DNA from 4 places in the Lamprobacter sp. genome. Region 2 is predicted to be linked to each of the others. Evidence: predicted binding sites of a transcription regulator. Region 2 holds the regulator's gene; each other region holds the start of a gene.
The links. Region 2 encodes sigma-54, which starts transcription at its own class of promoters, with help from an activator protein. Its sites were predicted from a motif close to TGGCANGNTNCNTGCTT; they were not measured.
Positions count from the first base shown of each region.

Region 1 (4,212 bases), on a different contig from region 2:
TGATGAATGTTGAGGGAACTGCGATGCGGCAGGTTATTCGGGCCAAGCATCCGATTGAGCAAGGTCTGTAATCGATCGGCTTCATCGATGATGATGCGGGTGTATTCGCGGAGCCCAGGGCTTGGTAGCTCACGCTCCAGCAGCTGAGCCGCGCCCCGTAGGCCGCCCAAGGGGTTCTTGATCTCGTGGGCTAACCCGCGCAGCAGTGCTTGAGTCGCATGGTGCTGCGAGATGAGATATTCCTCGCGCGCGATCCGCAGCTGACGGTCGACCTGTTGCATCTCCATCAGGAGATCGTAGGGCTCATCAACGGGATGCAGCGGTAAGACCGTGCAGTTGACGCGAATGATCTGGCGATCCGGACGCTTGACCTCGACCTCCCGCTCGGTGAAGGGCTGTCGCGTCTCGAGCGATTCCCGCAAGCGACTCTCCACGGCATCTGTCGGGCAGGGCACCAGATTCCCTGCTGCCTCGCCGAGTACTGTTTTCGCGCTGACGGCAAGCAGATTCTCGCCGGCGATATTGATGTAGCGCAGGCGGAGATGGCGATCGAAGAGCAGCACAGCCGTGCTGAGGTTATCCAATATCATGGTGCCAAGCCGGCTCAGTCCGCTCTGTGTTTCGTTCATCAGGGGTTGTGTCGTCGCTTGGCTCCAATCTTTGGTCCAGCAAGCAAACAACGAGCCAGATCAGAGCTGCATGCCGATGTTCAGACCATCGCCGACGGCCTGAAAGCACTCCGAGGTCGATCCAAAACCGATTGATTAGCAAGAGGTTATCGATAACCACCTGATGAGCATCGATGGCCACCCGGTACTGTCTGAGGCTGCTGCGCCAAGCAGGCTCAGGATAGCGCACTAGCCTAGTGCCTGACGCACATGATGAGTGCATTCAAATGCACCAGGGGCGGACAGGGAGGTTTGAAAACGGAAGAGAGGAGGGGGAAGGAGACTTAAACCTAAACAGAGCATTTAACCGCAGATGACGCAGATTAACGCAGAGATTTCAATACATTGCAGCCGTTCATAGCTTCACCTGATGGCCAGCCTTGCTAAACCTGCTAAGACCTTGTTTTATATTATTTTAATCTGTGAAATTCTGCGTCATCTGCGGTTTATAGGTTGAAGAGTGAAGAAGGAGGAAGGTTGAAAGGGAAGGGAAGGGAAGGGAAGGGAAGGGAAGGGAAGGAGAGAAGAGGAGAGGAGAGGAGAGGAGAGGAGAGGTGTTTCGTGAACTGGGATTCGGGTTCGGTTGGGCTTCCTTGCCCGGTTCGGCGGCTGGTTTGAACCGCTGTTTGATGGGGATCAGAGGCTGTAGTAGAGGTCGAATTCGACCGGGTGGGTGCTCATGCGTAGCTGGGTGACTTCGTCCATCTTCAGCTTGATGTAGCCGTCGATGACGTCGTCTGTGAAGACGCCTCCAGCGGTCAGGAACTCTCGATCTTTATCCAGTGCATCCAGGGCTTGGTCGAGCGCGAAGCAGACTTGTGGGATGGCCTTTTCTTCTTCCGGCGGCAGGTCGTAGAGATCCTTGTCCATGGCGTCGCCTGGGTGGATCTTGTTTTGGATGCCGTCAAGGCCGGCCATCATCATCGCTGAAAACGACAGATAGGGATTGCCGGTGGAATCCGGGAAGCGCACCTCGATACGGCGCCCCTTGGGATTGGAGTCATGCGGGATACGGATTGAGGCCGAACGGTTCTTGGACGAGTAGGCCAACATCACGGGCGCCTCGAATCCAGGGACCAGCCGTTTGTAGGAGTTGGTCGAGGCGTTGGTCAGCGCGTTCAGAGCGCGGGCGTGCTTGATGATGCCGCCGATATAGTAGAGCGCGGTTTCAGAGAGGCCGGCGTATTTGTCTCCGGCAAAGATGTTGACACCATCTTTTGCCAGCGACTGATGCACATGCATTCCTGTGCCATTGTCGCCGACCAGCGGCTTCGGCATGAAGGTTGCGGTCTTGCCGTAAGCATGGGCGACGTTCTGGATCACGTACTTGGTGATCTGGTTCATGTCTGCACGACGCACCAGCGGTCCGAATCGAGTACCGATTTCACACTGACCGGCGGTCGCGACCTCATGATGATGCACCTCGACCTGGACCCCCATCTCTTCGAGGGCAAGACACATGGCCGCGCGGAGATCATTGAGGGAATCGACCGGCGGGACTGGGAAGTAGCCACCCTTGACACTGGGGCGATGTCCCATGTTGCCATCTTCGAAGACCCGCTCGGAGTTCCACTCAGCCTCTTCGGAATCCACCTTGTAGAAGGCGCCGCCCATGCTGAGGCCCCAGCGGACGTCATCGAAGATAAAGAATTCAGGCTCTGGTCCAAAGAAAGCGGTATCGGCAATGCCGGTGGAGGCGAGATAGGCCTCAGCCCGCTTGGCGACGGAGCGCGGATCACGCTCGTAGCCCTGCATAGTCGCGGGCTCCAGAATGTCGCACCGGATGATCAGGGTCTTCTCATCGGTGAAGGGGTCCATCACCGCCGTCTCGGCCTCGGGCATCAAGACCATGTCGGACGCCTCAATGCCTTTCCAACCGGCGATTGAGGAGCCGTCGAACATCTTTCCATCTTGGAAAATGGCTTCATCGATGACTCGGGCCGGGAGCGAGACGTGCTGCTCCTTGCCGCGAGTATCCGTAAACCGGAGGTCCACGAATTTTACGTCCTCGTCTTTGATGGTCTTCAACACGTCAGTGGCGGACATCTGCGAAATCTCCCGCTGTTTGTCTTCGGCTAAGGATGGGTTTGGATGCTTAGGTGAGCGCATTGCGCCCAACCCGAGATCGCAGGCAATCGATCGAACGGTGAGCTCGGTTATGAGCTTGGCCCATCTTAAACTCGGATCGCGCAACTGCTATCAGCGTCGAAATAAGCAGGTTACGTGCCATTGCAGCGGGCAGGCCCAAGGCAAGCAGCCTAAGACAGCGCAGAACCGCGCAAAGCCGGCAGATGCACCAAAATAGACCATGCGGCCCGTATAGATGCCTCAAAATAGGGCGCCAGGATCATTTCATTTGAAGGCGCCAAGCTTAACCAAAGTAGATCCGAACCTCGGCGAAGCGAGGGTCCGCCTGAAGCGCTGCCTGGAGTCGATCACGAAGTCGATGTGCCGCTGGCTCGTCGGTAAAGGTTCGCAGTGGGAAAAAGAGATCGACCGTGATCGCCCCGTCCAAGTAGTGCAGCAGCAGGCGTTTGCGGGTCAAGGCCTCTGGGATCGGCTTCCACAGCTGATCGAGGCGCTCGATGACTTCGGTGCGCATTGGCAATCCCTGGGTCGGCACTGCACGCTCGTCGTCTTCCGGATCGATGTGAACCGTGACGTCGGACATCCGATCGATGGTTTCCATCAGGCGTTCTTGCACCAATAGGCTGATGGCATGCCCTTCAGAGACGCTGATATCGGGGTCGACCAAGACATGGACATCGGCTGAGGCGTTGCCGCCGATCGTTCGGGTGCGCAGCATGTGGACATCGCGAACACCGGTACTCCGGAGGATGATCTGGCTAATCTCGCGCAACCGCTCAGGGCTGAGTGCGGTATCGACCAGCTCACGGGTGGCCGCCGAGCCAAGATCCCAGGCGATCTTTGCGATCATCACGGCGACGATCACCGAAGCCACGGAATCGAGGTAGGGCAGGCCGGCGAGCGTCCCGGCCACCCCGATCAGGACCACGATTGAGGAGATGGCATCGGAGCGATGATGCCAGGCATTCGCCAACAGCAGATCGGAGTGGACGCGCAGACCGTAGGCGCGGGTGTACCAGTAGAGCGCCTCTTTGGCGAGGATCGAGAGTCCTGCTGCATAGAGTGCGATCGGCGCTGGCTGCAGGAGCGCAGCTGGCTGAAACAGGCGTTCTGTGGCATCCCAGGCAATGCCGATGGCGACGGCGATGAGCAAAAAGCCGAGCACCAAGGTCGCCACTGTCTCGAAGCGCCCATGGCCATAGGGATGCTCGGCGTCTGGTCCTTTGGCGGCCTTGTGGCCTGCAAACCAGACCAGCAGATCAGACAAGAGGTCAGACAGTGAGTGGATGCCGTCGGCGATCAGCGCATGGGATTGGCCGATCCAGCCAGCGGTGATCTTGATGGCCGAGAGCAGTAGGTTGATGACCGCGCCCACTAGGGTGGTGCGCTTGATCGCCCCTGCTCGCGCCTGGCGTGCGGTGGTGTCCATGGGCTGTCTCGAGGCGTCTGCGCTGAT
Region 1 is NZ_JAYESN010000001.1:82,082-86,293, forward strand. It holds gene glnL (nitrogen regulation protein NR(II)) at 1-629, opposite strand, end outside; gene glnA (glutamate--ammonia ligase) at 1,305-2,714, opposite strand; gene VBE63_RS00335 (cation diffusion facilitator family transporter) at 3,040-4,185, opposite strand.
Region 1: a site for sigma-54 is predicted at 2,881-2,897, ahead of glnA (glutamate--ammonia ligase). Genes of this name have one in related genera too.

Region 2 (4,212 bases):
TCGGCTCCCTGATGGCGATCCTCGAGGCGCGTGCGCTGGCCAAGACCTATCGACGACGGCGCGTGGTTGATGGTGTTGATCTGGCTGTCGATGCCGGTGAGGTCGTGGGCCTGCTGGGACCAAACGGGGCCGGTAAAACCACCAGTTTCTACATGATCGTCGGGCTCGTCGGCGCTGACGCTGGTCGCATCAGGCTCGATGCCGAGGACATCACCCATCGGCCAATGCACGCGCGAGCGCGGCGGGGTCTCAGCTATCTGGCACAGGAGCCATCGGTCTTCCGTAAACTCTCGGCTCGGGATAATCTGATGGCGGTACTCGAGATGCGCGACGACACGAGCCGCGAGGATCGCCGGCAGCGCTGCGACGAGCTGCTTGATGAGTTGGGCATTGGCCATGTGGCCGATTCACTTGCGCTCAGCCTCTCCGGTGGTGAGCGCCGGCGGCTCGAGATCGCGCGCGCGCTTGCGGTTGAGCCCAAGGTCATGCTGCTTGATGAGCCCTTTGCTGGGGTCGATCCCATCGCGGTAGGCGATATCAAGCAAATTATCAGTCATTTACGCGATCGTGAGATTGCTGTGCTGATCACCGATCATAATGTTCGGGAGACGCTCGACATCTGCGACCGGGCCTATATCATCAACGCCGGCCGAGTCATTGCCAGCGGAGCGCCGGCGGTGTTGCTGCAAGATACGCAGGTGCGGGCGGTCTATCTTGGCGAGCACTTTCGACTCTGAAGACCTTGGTAGAAACCAGGAGATCTAAGCTTGGCGCTGCGACTGAGCCACCTTTTCGTCTAGACTGCAAGCCAATAAGGCCTTTTGTACCCGCATAGCCGCTCGGAATGAAGCAAAGCATCCAGCTCCGTCTTGGTCAGCAGCTGACCATGACGCCGCAGCTCCAGCAAGCCATCAAGCTGTTGCAGCTCTCCACGCTCGACCTCCAGCGCGAGATCCAAGACGCGCTCGAGTCTAATCTGATGCTGGAGACCTCGGACGAAGATCAGGTTGGGCGAGAGGATGCGGGGGACACCGCTGGCGAGACTGCTGAGTTGCGCCAAGCACAGACCGATGCCTCCGTCGATGCCGAGGTTCCCGCTGAATCGAGCACGCTGCCCGATGATCTGGCGCTCGACAGCGAGTGGAGTGATACCTTCGACAGTGATCCTGGCGCCCAGTATGCCGGCCCTTCAGGTTCCCCTGGGTCGAGCGCGTCTGGCGATGTCGACCTCTTTGCGCAGCAGTCGAAACCACAGACGCTGCACGACCATCTCGAGTGGCAGCTCAATCTGGGCCGCCTTGGGGCGCGTGACCGCCTGATCGCCGAGGCGCTGATCGATGCGATCGATGCGGATGGCTATCTTCGGCTCGATCCCGCCGAGCTGCTTGAGACGCTGGATCTGGAGGATCTCGAGCTCGACGAGATCGAGGCCGTGCTGCATGGCATTCAGGCCCTCGATCCCGCTGGGGTTGGTGCTCGCGATCCGCGCGAATGCCTGTTGCTGCAACTACGCCAGCTGCCGCCGGAGACGCCAGATCGCGCGGGTGCGCTGAAGATTTGCGACAGCTTGTTCGACGCGCTGGCGCGCAACGATCTGGATGAATTGCGCCGTCACACCAAGCTTTCCGACCTTGATCTGGCGCGCTCGTTAACGCTGATCCGGTCGCTGCAGCCGCGGCCAGGCTCCCTGATCAGTGACCATCGGACAGACTATGTGATTCCTGATGTGTTGGTGCGTAAGCAGGCTGGTGTGTGGCAAGTCGAGCTAAATCCTGAAACTCAGCCTAAACTGAGAGTGAACGAAGACTATGCAAAGCTGATCCGGCGCGCCGATGATGGGGCCGAGAATGTTTGCTTGAAGACGCATCTGCAGGAGGCCCGTTGGTTTATCAAGAGTCTGCTCAGCCGCAACGATACGGTGCTGCGAGTGGCGGCGAAGATCGTCGAGCTACAGCGCGATTTTTTCGAGTACGGCGAGGAGGCCATGCGTCCGCTGATCCTCAGAGATGTCGCAGACTCGCTCGAGCTCCACGAGTCGACCGTCTCACGCGTGACCACGCAGAAGTACATGCATACGCCGCGTGGTACGCTGGAGTTCAAATATTTCTTTTCCAGTCATGTCGGCACGGCATCGGGCGGAGAATGCTCTTCGACCGCGATTCGTGCCTTTATCCGCAAGCTGGTCGCCGCCGAGGCGGCGAACAAACCGCTGAGCGACAGCAAGATCGCCGGCATCCTGTCCGAACAGGGGATCAATGTCGCGCGACGTACTGTCGCCAAGTACCGCGAGGCAATGGGTATCCCACCCTCGAATGAGCGCAAGCGCCTTTAGCTGCAGCGCTGAATGTCTGCCGCTAAGGCTCGCCTGCAAACCCAGGAGTGACGCAATGCAAATCAACCTCACGGGCCATCATGTCGATATTACCGAACCGCTGAAAGGCTACGTCGAGAGCAAATTCGAGCGCCTAGAGCGCCACTTCGATCACGTGATCAAAGTGCATGTGATCCTGAGCGTCGAGAAACTACGGCAGAAGGCCGAGGCCCGCATCCACATGAATGGCGCCGATGTCTTCGCCGATGCCGTTCATGAAGACATGTATGCGGCCATTGATGGGCTGATCGACAAGCTCGATCGCCAGGTGCTGAAGTATAAGGAGAAGCGCCAGAGTCATCGCGGTAGCGCCACCAAGACGGCTGCCGAAGGGGAGACGGTCAGCGGTGAGCTAGACGATGAGCAGGATGATCTATGAGACGCCACTGCACTGAGCGATGCTCAGGCTGCTTGCAGCGATGAGCGTCTGGTCAATGACTGTGCCGGAGCGGGATGTGAGGCGCTCCGGCCTCCTTTGCGATGCTGCTAGGCTGATGCCTCTGCCGTTGTTGTCCTTATCCAACCAGGCCGTACTGCGTCCTGCATGCGAAGATCACTTTATTTGGAGCGACGGTCGATGTTTCCCCCCAGCCTGATTACTGAGCCGCGCATCCGCTGTCGTGTCGAGGTCACGAGCAAGAAGCGATTGCTGGAGGCCTTGGCCGAGCTCTTGGCGAGTGCGGGTCTGCAGTGTTCTTCAGCCTCTGTCTTCGACCTGTTGAACGATCGCGAACGGCTCGGTAGCACGGGCTTAGGCGAGGGCATCGCGCTTCCGCATGCGCGCATCCAAGGCATCGACACGGCCATTGGCGCCTTCGTGCAGTTGAGCCAGGGCGTCAGCTTTGATGCGCCGGATGATCGTCCGGTTGACCTCGCCTTTGGCCTATTGGTGCCACAGGAGGCAACCGATGCCCATCTGAATCTGCTGGCGAGCCTTGCCGAGCGCTTTAGCAATCCGCAACTGCGCGCGGCACTTCGGGCTGCCGATGATGCCAGTACGTTGCTGGACTTATTGCAGCGTCACGCTTAAGGCTGGCTCGTCGCACAGATGCCCCCCGTCGATACCTTGCAAGGCCTGATTGAGCACCTCGGGCCGAGGCTTGGGCTGCGTTGGCTAACCCCCATACCGGATCAGCCGCGCGCCCTGGTCAATACGGACTCACTCGCTGGGGCGGCCCAGAGTCTGGTCGGCTCGCTCAACTGCATCCATCCTAATCGCCTGCAGGTTCTAGGCGGGGCTGAGATTCGTCATCTCCATGACTTGAGTCCGGCCGCGGGCCGCGACATTCTTGATCGGCTCTTTGCCGCCGAGCCCGCGGCGGTGATCTTTGCTCAGGACATCGATCCGCCGCCGGGCTTTTTCGCCCGTGCTCGACAGGCCGGTACCCCGCTGCTCTCCTCGCCGAATGCTGAAGAGGAGATCGTTGACCGGCTGCAATATTTCCTGACTTACGCGCTGGCCGAGCGCACCACCCTGCACGGCGTCTTTCTGGATGTGCTCGGTATGGGCGTGCTCTTGGTCGGCGACCCGGGCATTGGCAAAAGTGAGCTGGCGCTCGAGATGGTGGTGCGTGGACACCGGTTGATTGCCGACGACGCGCCCGAGGTCGCGCGCATTGGTCCCGAGACCCTAGAGGGTAGCTGCCCAGCACTGCTCCGAGACTTTTTGGAGGTTCGCGGACTGGGGGTGCTCAATGTGCGTGCGATGTTTGGCGAGGGTGCGGTCCAGCGGCGAGAGCATCTGAACTTGATCGTCAGTATGCGGTCGTTCGATGGAGACGCGTTGGCGCAGATGGACCGCCTGCGAGGGAGTCTCTCTGCGCGCCATATCCTGGGCGTGT
Region 2 is NZ_JAYESN010000005.1:71,826-76,037, forward strand. It holds gene lptA (lipopolysaccharide transport periplasmic protein LptA) at 1-12, shown strand, start outside; gene lptB (LPS export ABC transporter ATP-binding protein) at 12-737, shown strand; gene VBE63_RS02520 (RNA polymerase factor sigma-54) at 845-2,332, shown strand; gene hpf (ribosome hibernation-promoting factor, HPF/YfiA family) at 2,388-2,750, shown strand; gene VBE63_RS02530 (PTS sugar transporter subunit IIA) at 2,949-3,401, shown strand; gene hprK (HPr(Ser) kinase/phosphatase) at 3,420-4,212, shown strand, end outside.

Region 3 (4,212 bases), on a different contig from region 2:
CGTGAAGACGACCAGGATGATCGCGCTGGTCGCCTCGGCCAGGGGCGCGAGCGCGAAAGCCAGCGCGAGCACCAACACCAACAGGGTGGCGATTGCGGTCGCCCGCAGCGGGGTGTGGGTGCGCGCATCGATCAGCGCCAGCCATTGCGGCGCGACGCGGCGCTCGGCCATGCCGTAGGCAACGCGCGCGGCCATCACCAACTGCACCAAGGCGCTGTTGACGCCGGCAAGCATGCTCACGAGCACGATCGCGGTGACCGCGAGTTGCCCCTGCTCGGCAACCACCCGGGCGAGTGGCGTGTCAGCAGCGGCCATCGCTGCAGACGGCACGGCAAGCACCGCGACTGTCGACACGCTGATATAGAGCGCCGTGGTCAACAGCAGGCTGATGATGACGGCTGCCGGCAAGGTACGGCGCACATCCTGGACCTCCCCGGCGACGGTCACCATATCCTCGAAGCCAATGAAGGCATAAAAGGCAAGGAAGGCGGCACCGACAATGCCAGCCACCGCGCCGAGATCGGCCGGTGCCAGGATCGCCGACGCCTGCGCCGGCAGGCTGCCGAGCACCTCCCCCTCGCTCAACAGGATGTAGAGCAGCGAGCCGATCTGCAGCAGGGTGATCAGCACCACGGCCGCCACCGCCTCGGCGATACCCCAAGCCGCAATCAGCCCCATTGCCAGCACCAGCAAGATCGTCGTTGGCGCGCTCGGCAGGGGTGCCAGATCGCGCAAGAAGCCGGTGGTGGCGACGGCGAGCGTTGCCGCCGAGACCACGCCGGTGCTGATGACGAGCCAACCGACCAGCGCGGAAAGCCAAGGCCGGCCGAAGGCCTCCTCGACATAGCGCGCCGAGCCACCACTGTGCGGCAGCCGACCGGAGAACTCGGCAAAGCTCAGCGCGGTCAGCAGCGCCAGTCCGCCGGCCAGCGCGAAGGCGAGCGGCGCATGCAGTCCGACGCGCCCGGCGATCTCTCCGGACAGCGCGTAGAAGCCGCCGCCGACCATGGTGCCGACGCCATAGAAGACTAGAAACGGAAAGCGGACCCGGCGTTGGAGCCGTTGTGATGAATCAGCCATCTTCAACCTCCAGGCCCGCAGTGATGACGATCTGACCCATAAGTGCCCATCTGGCAATTGGAGACCCTGCTGCCAGCTAGGCACCAAGGGCATGCGTTGGCCTGGGGGTCAGTGCGTTTCCGCACTGAGCAGCGGGCTTGGCGACATCGGGTCCTCGACCTCGCCGTTGATGATCTCAGTCGCCGTGACCGGACGACCGTAATAGGCGTTGTTCGCGTCCTCGTCCCAGAAGATGTCCGAGACGCTGGCCGCGAAATCGCCGTAGAGGCCCTCAGTCGCGGACCAGACGGCGATATCGGTGTCCTTGCCGATCGAGGTTTGCGAGCGCTCCGAATCCTCGCCGACGGTGTAGCCAGTGTCTGAGTTGAGCGCGAAATTGTGCATTTCGCCAAAGCTCTCCAGAAGATCACCTGACATGATCATGAAGGCAATCTCTCCAACCTCAGCGCCCGCCGCGGCGCCAATCTGAACGGTGCCGATGTTGTAGAAGGCCGGTGCTGACCAGTCGCCATCTTTCTTGGCGACGAGTACGCCCTGACCTCCGGCACCACCGACGACCAGCGCCGCCCGTGCGTAATCCGGGACGACGAAGATCGCCTTGGCCTGCTCGAGCAGGTCGCTCGCCTGAGGGTCTGACTTGATCTTCTGAACAACCTTCGCGGCCTCTCGAACCGTCTCCTTGGCGTCCATTAGCTCGTCGGAGGTTGATCCTCCGGTCGCTGAGGCACTGGCAGACGAGTCATCCGATTTCATGCCTTCGGCAGCAAAGCCGTTGGCGGTCAGCAAGGACCCAGTCAGGATCAGTGACAGGGTCATGGCAGTTACTGGGCTGATGCGATAGCTCATAGGGGACCTCCTGTGGTCATCGACTGTGAAGTGAAGATGCAGGATGAGCGGGTGCTCGCCGCTGGCGATACTCGCCCAAGGGGCATGCGATCTCCGACCCATCGCTTGAGCCTGATGCAGTGAGCGTGCCATCTGCGTGGACTCCTCAGGCGGCGATGTTGCGCGGTCGCGCCCTCGGCATAGGCGGCCAGGTTGTCAACTGTGGTCTCAAAGATGCGCTCCACCGCTTCACGGATGTTGAGTGCGCTGTGAGGCGTGACCACCCCGTTGCGCAGATGGGCGTAGTGGCCCCAAGGCGCCGCCTGCTGACTGGCTCATAAGCCCCGAGCGTGCAGCATTTGAACCGGCGCTGGCGGCATAGGACCTTTGCTCGAGCGGGAAGACAGGGGCCCGGCGGATATCTAGCGCTCGGCCCGGCGCTCGCACCGCTGTCCCTACCACGCGCTTGGTTGACTCTGGCACTCGCATTGCTCCGATAGCTCGATGACGAGCGGCGATGACCAACGCCGAGTGGCCCCAAGCGGGATCGCGACCGGCACTTGCCACCCGGCAATGAGACCGCCGTCAGCCAACGACCACATGCACTCAGCCATAGGAGACCCACCATGCCAACCAAGCATCAGCTGCCCGATCTGCCTTATCCTGAAGATGCACTGGCGCCACACATCTCCGCCGAGACCTTGTCTCTGCACCACGGCAAGCACCACGCGACCTACGTTGACAAGTTGAATGGGCTCATCGCGGACAGCCCCTTCGCCGATGCAAGCCTTGCCGACATCATCGCCAAAGCCGACGGCGGTCTCTTCAACAACGGCGCCCAAGCCTGGAACCACGCCTTCTACTGGCATTGCCTGAGCCCAGACGGTGGCGGCGATCCTGAAGGTGAGCTGGCGACGCAGATCGAGCGCGACTTCGGCTCGCCCGATGCGCTGCGCGAGCAGTTCTCCGAGGCGCTGACGACCCTGTTCGGCTCCGGCTGGGTCTGGCTCGCGCTCGACCCAAGCGGCAAGCTCGTGATCGAGAGCCGCAGCAACGCGGGGAACCCCCTGCGCGACGGCATGCTACCGATCCTGACCTGCGACATGTGGGAGCACGCCTACTACGTGGACTACCGCAACCGCAAGAAGGAGTACGTGGATTCCTTCTGGAAACTGGTGAACTGGGACTTTGCCGGTCAGAACCTGATCCGCAAGGAGGCCTTCAATGTGTAGCCTCAACAACCTGTGATGAGCCGCTGGCGGCCAAGAGGGCTTGGCCGCCTGCACCGGCGGCCGATGGCCCAATCAGAGCGACCAGGAGCCATGCGACTGGTACTCAACTTGCTTAGCGCATCCAGGAGCCGGCCTGTCCGTCTCCCCCGTTCCTTGTTCGCCACCGAGTTCGCCGCCGAGCACTTCGTTTGCCGATGTCCAATCAAGACCCTGTTGATACTCGTCCCAACGCCTCGTCCGACGACGCCCCAAACACTGCGGCACAGAACGATGGTCTCGATAACGAGCATCTAAATGAGCCTCTCGCAAAGGACTCGGATAGGCGCTCGGACGGGCATTCGGATAAGACCGGCACGGGCCGCGGCATCGCAGGCAAGATCGCGGCCTTCTTCATCGACTCGCCACTGACGCCCTTGCTGCTGCTGGCCATGTTGGGGATCGGCATCCTCGGCCTGCTGAGCACCCCGCGGCAGGAGGACCCGGATATCTCGGTGCCAATGGTCGACATCAAGCTGCGCTATCCAGGCGCCTCGTCCGGGCAGGTCGCGCGCCTGGCCGTCGAGCCGCTGGAGCGGCTAATGAGCGAGCTGAACGATGTCGAGCACGTCTACTCGGTCAGCCGCCGCGAGGAGGGGCTGGTGACGGTGCGCTTCGAGGTTGGCACAGCGATCGAGCCCGCCGTGGTCGCGGTGCACGACACCATTGAGTCGAACCTGGATCAGGTGCCGCCGGACCTGACCGAGTGGCTGGTGCAGCCGAAGACGATCGATGACGTGCCGGTGTTGACCCTCACCCTCTGGTCCGATGAGATCGACGATGCCCGCCTGCGGCTGCTCGGCCTGCAGCTGTTGCAGGAGCTCAAGCAGGTCAAGAACACCGGCAACGGCTTCGTCGTCGGCGGGCGCAAGCGCGAGATCAGCATCGAGCCGCAACCGGAGCAGCTGCGCGGGCACGGGCTGAGTCTGGATCAGCTCGCCGAGACCATCCGCGGCGCCAATGGCGGACGCGCCACCGGCAGCGTAGAGCAAGGCGAGACCCACCGCTCGGTGTCGGCCGGCCAGGCGCTCGAGGGCGC
Region 3 is NZ_JAYESN010000122.1:3,190-7,401, forward strand. It holds gene VBE63_RS20695 (APC family permease) at 1-1,080, opposite strand, end outside; gene VBE63_RS20700 (lipid-binding SYLF domain-containing protein) at 1,189-1,926, opposite strand; gene VBE63_RS20705 (superoxide dismutase) at 2,532-3,137, shown strand; gene VBE63_RS20710 (efflux RND transporter permease subunit) at 3,332-4,212, shown strand, end outside.
Region 3: a site for sigma-54 is predicted at 2,041-2,057, ahead of VBE63_RS20700 (lipid-binding SYLF domain-containing protein). Genes of this name have one in related genera too.

Region 4 (4,212 bases), on a different contig from region 2:
GCGCGCCTTGAGTGCGGTGTACTGATTGCGTCCGCCGGCGACCAGCAGATCGGCACCTTGCTGGTGGTAGAGATCGAGCAGGTTGCGCGGGTTGCCGTCCTCGATCATCACCGCCTCGTCGCCCATCAGCTCGCGGATGCGCGCCTTGTCGTCCTCGGTCGACTTGCGGGTGCCAGTGGCGACCACGCCCATGCCGAGATCCTGCAGCGCCGAAACCACGGACCAGGACTTCACCCCGCCGGTGTAGAGCAGCACGCGCTTGCCGCGCAGGCGCTCGCGCCAGGGCTCAAGCTCGGCATCAATGCGCGTCTCCTCACGGGCGATCAGCGCCTCGGTGCGGGTGCTGAGATCGGGATCACCAATCAGGCGCGCAAAGTCACGCAGCGCCTGCGAGACGTCTGCAACCCCATAGAAGCTGCCCTCGAACCATGGCGTACCAAAGGCCTGCTCGAGCTTTCGCGCGACGTTGATCATGGCCTTGGAGCAGACCATCATGTTGACCTCGGCGCGGTGCATGGTCTGCACCTCGTGGAACCGCGCATCGCCGGAGAGGGTGCAGAGCACGCGGATGCCGAGCTCATCGAACAGCGGCATCACGCGCCATAGTTCACCGGCGATGTTGTACTCGCCGACCAACGCGACATCGTGCACCTTGAAACCAGGCCGCTCGATGCCGGCCGGGATCGGATCGGGCTCGCGGCCACCGCAGACCTGCTTGACCATGGTCTCGCCAGCAATACGGTTGCCGAGGTTCTTGGTGCCATAGAAGCCGGCCGCATCGACCGAGACCACCGGCTTGCCGAAGCGCTCAGCCGCGGCCTTGCAGACCGCATCGACATCGTCGCCGATCAACGCCGGCACGCAGGTGTTGTAGACGAAGACCGCCGCCGGGTCGTAGCTCTCGATCGCCTGCTTGATCGAATGGAACAGCCGCTTCTCGCCGCGGCCCATGATCACATCCTGCTCGGTCAGATCGGTGGTCATGCCGAGTTTGTACAAGGTCGGGCCGGTGGAGCGGCTGCCCCGATTGTCCCAGGCGCTGCCGGCGCAGGCGATGGAGCCATGCACGATATGGGCGACATCGCCGATCGGCAGCAGCGCGATCTGGGCGCCATCGAAGGCACAGCCGCCGGCGGTGGCGCCAGGCTTGGGCTTGGCGCAGCCGGACTTGGCCTTGTCGTTGTGCTCACAGGCGGGCTCGTCCAAGAGCGCGGCGATGTCTTTTTGCTTCATGCCTCAGGGTCTCGGTGGCTGAGCGTTGGCGAGGGGGGTGCTGCTGGATGCACGCTCATGGATGCATGCTGATGGATAACTTTTAAGCAGAGACCGTGCCAGCGAGCTTAAAAGACAGGCGTCTGAGCCTCTGTTCGTTGATTGATCAGCAACTTAGCGAATCGGCTGCCGCGCATTGTCGCGCTGCCGCGATTGTCGCAAAGCGAACAAGGCGAGCGCGTTGCAGCCTTTGCAACAGCTTCCAGAACGGCGGTTTGGAGCCGGAAGCGGGGCAGGGTTTCGGGTGCCAGGCCCTGAAGGCGGGACTCAACAGGGCAGAGTGAATGGTCCGTGGGGCGGCTCAGAGCGTGACCTATTCTGAGTGCGCGACGCCTCATGTCGTATCAGATCAGGCGCGCGTCGGGCCATCTCGCTGCGATCAGGCTTGAGCAAGCTGGGCAGCATGCGGTTACCTTCGCAAGCGGTGCCTGGTGTGCGTTGCTAAGCACTTTCGATTGGTGTTGAGCTTCCTACTTGGCTCATTGGCATTCGCTTTGCTTGTTCGGTAGGGATTGCCCCCAGCCTCCAAGGAAACGCATGTCCATCGAACTCTCCGATCTTGCCAACGCCATGCGCCGCGGCGATCTCATCCCTTATCTCGGTCCCGGTGTGTTAGCGCCGGTCGTCGAGCGCGAGACAGGGGTTTCAATGCCCGCCGATAGCGACAGCCTGATCCTGGCGATGAACAAGGGTCGGCCGATGTCGAAGCGGCTGATGTGGGAATTCCCCCGCGCGGCCATGGATGTCGAGCTGAAGCGCGGGCGGAGCGCGGTCAACCGGTTCCTGGATCACACCTATGGCCAGCGCCAGTGGACGCGCGCCCCGCTGCACGACTGGCTTGCCAAGCTGGCGCCTCACTATGTGATCGACATCAACCGCGATACCCAGCTGCAGGACTCCTATGCGGATCGGCCGCATACGCTGATCCGTGGGATCTCGCGGATTGCTGGCACCGACTACCGTTTTCGCATCCATGCCTACGATGGCGACCGCTATCAGGAGATCGATCAGGATCAAGTCGACCCGGCCGCGCCGATCCTATTCAAGCCCCTCGGCAGTCCGCGACCGGATGCAACCTACATCGCCTCAGATGCCGATTTCGTCGACTATCTGACCGAGCTGATGGGTGGCTTCGGCCTACCGCGCTTCCTCAAGGAATACCGGGTCGGGCGCCAGTACCTATTCCTCGGACTGCGGCTCACGCGCGACACCGAGCGCATGGTGCTCTCAGATGTGATCTATGCCGCTGGCGAGCCCGCCGGCTGGGCGTTGATCCCAGAGCCGACCGATAAGGAGCGCCGTTACTGCGAGAAGAAAGACATCCAGCTCGTCGAGGCCGACATCGACGACCTGCTTGCCGCCGATGGATTTACGGCCAACGACAGCGCGACCGCAGAGGCAGTTGCGGGCGCGGCCGAGGCGGGGTGCTGAGGTGCTCGAGCGTCCTGACCGCTATATCAGCTTCCGCGATATCGACTGCGACGGAAACGCCGAGCGCTTCGTCACCGCTTTACGCACGGCGATGCGCGCCGGCGAGCGCGATGATCCGTTCTGGAGCTACTTCGAGGCCAAGCTCGAGGGTCGCAACGGCCCGCAGCACGATGCGCTCTATCATATCCACTGCCATCTGAACCATCTGCGCGAGCTGCTCGAGCGTTGGGATGAGGCTGAGCTGGAAACGATGCTCGAGGCGCTTGAGGTCGAGTGCTGCTAGAGGCCGAGAAACAGCGCACTTCTGATTCGCAAGCTTTGCGATAACCGAGACATTTGCGCTGTAGCGATTTTCGGCCGCCCAGCCCCTGCATCGCTAGAGCGATTCCGCTGGCGGAGCAGCGCGAACGGGGCCTCCAAAGCGCGCGGGAGCGCTAGCAGGCGCTTCAGATGAGAGCCATTCTCATCGCTCGCGAATCATAGGCAAGCGCCACCCTCGGGAGCCTTGCCCCGATCCAAAACCGACGGCTTGAGCGGGGTCGGGCTAGCCCGTCGCCGGGATCGGCTGCACCAGCGAGCGCATCTGCTCGGGACGGCCTTGTCGGACATGGCCCAGCGCCATGGCCATCATCACCGCGATGGCCAAGCCGACGCGGGTGGTCATCTTGGCGATCCCGCGGATGAAATGCAGCTCAAAGCCGAAGTGGCGATCGATGCGGTTGTTAATGCGTTCCAAGGCACTGCGGCCGTTGTAGCCGCGCTGCCAACTGGGGCTGCCATGCGGCGTGGGGACAAAGATGCGCCGATCCTGTTCATCGAGCTTGATGCGCACCACGCGCCCATACTCCCCAGGTGTCACACCACCGGCCTGGTGACATTGGGCCTGGCCTTGGCACGGCAGGCCATAGGCCGCGGCCGGACAGCGGTACTTGAGGGCGTTGCGATCGGCCTCGAAGCCCTGAAAGGCCAGATCGCGTTGCTCCCCGGTTACCGGGCAGACACAGTGAACCGAGCCCTGCTCGGTATGGACAATCGTGTCAGCCCGCTCGGGGTTGAGCGCTCGGGTGATGGGCTTGGACGGGTCGTCGTCCGGATGCTGTTTCTCCTCACGCCACAGCTCGCGGGTGTCGATCAGCGGGCGGATGGCGTCGTCATCCCAGAGCAGCGCCTTGGTCTCAGCGCTATCGAGTCCGCGATCGGCGCTGAAGTCCCGGCAGCGTTCAGCCAACTCCGGGGTCTCGGCGAAGGTGGCGCGGATCATCGCCCGCAAGGTCGGCTGTTCCGAGACCGACGCCGGCGTGAGCGCAAACGCCACCGGGATCTCATACTGGGTATCGGCGATTAGATGCAGCCCATAGCCGAACCAGCGCTTGATCTTCTTCCAGGCCTTGCCGGTGGCGGCATCAACGCCTTGGGTCTCGTGATGCCCCCAATCGGCATCGGGATCGGAGGTCTCACCGCTCGTGCGCGCTTTCTGCCCGGTGCTGTGACTGGCGATGTCGGTGCCAT
Region 4 is NZ_JAYESN010000107.1:8,827-13,038, forward strand. It holds gene nifE (nitrogenase iron-molybdenum cofactor biosynthesis protein NifE) at 1-1,233, opposite strand, end outside; gene VBE63_RS19925 (SIR2 family protein) at 1,810-2,703, shown strand; gene cowN (N(2)-fixation sustaining protein CowN) at 2,705-2,986, shown strand; gene VBE63_RS19935 (transposase) at 3,248-4,212, opposite strand, start outside.
Region 4: a site for sigma-54 is predicted at 1,756-1,772, ahead of VBE63_RS19925 (SIR2 family protein). Genes of this name have one in related genera too.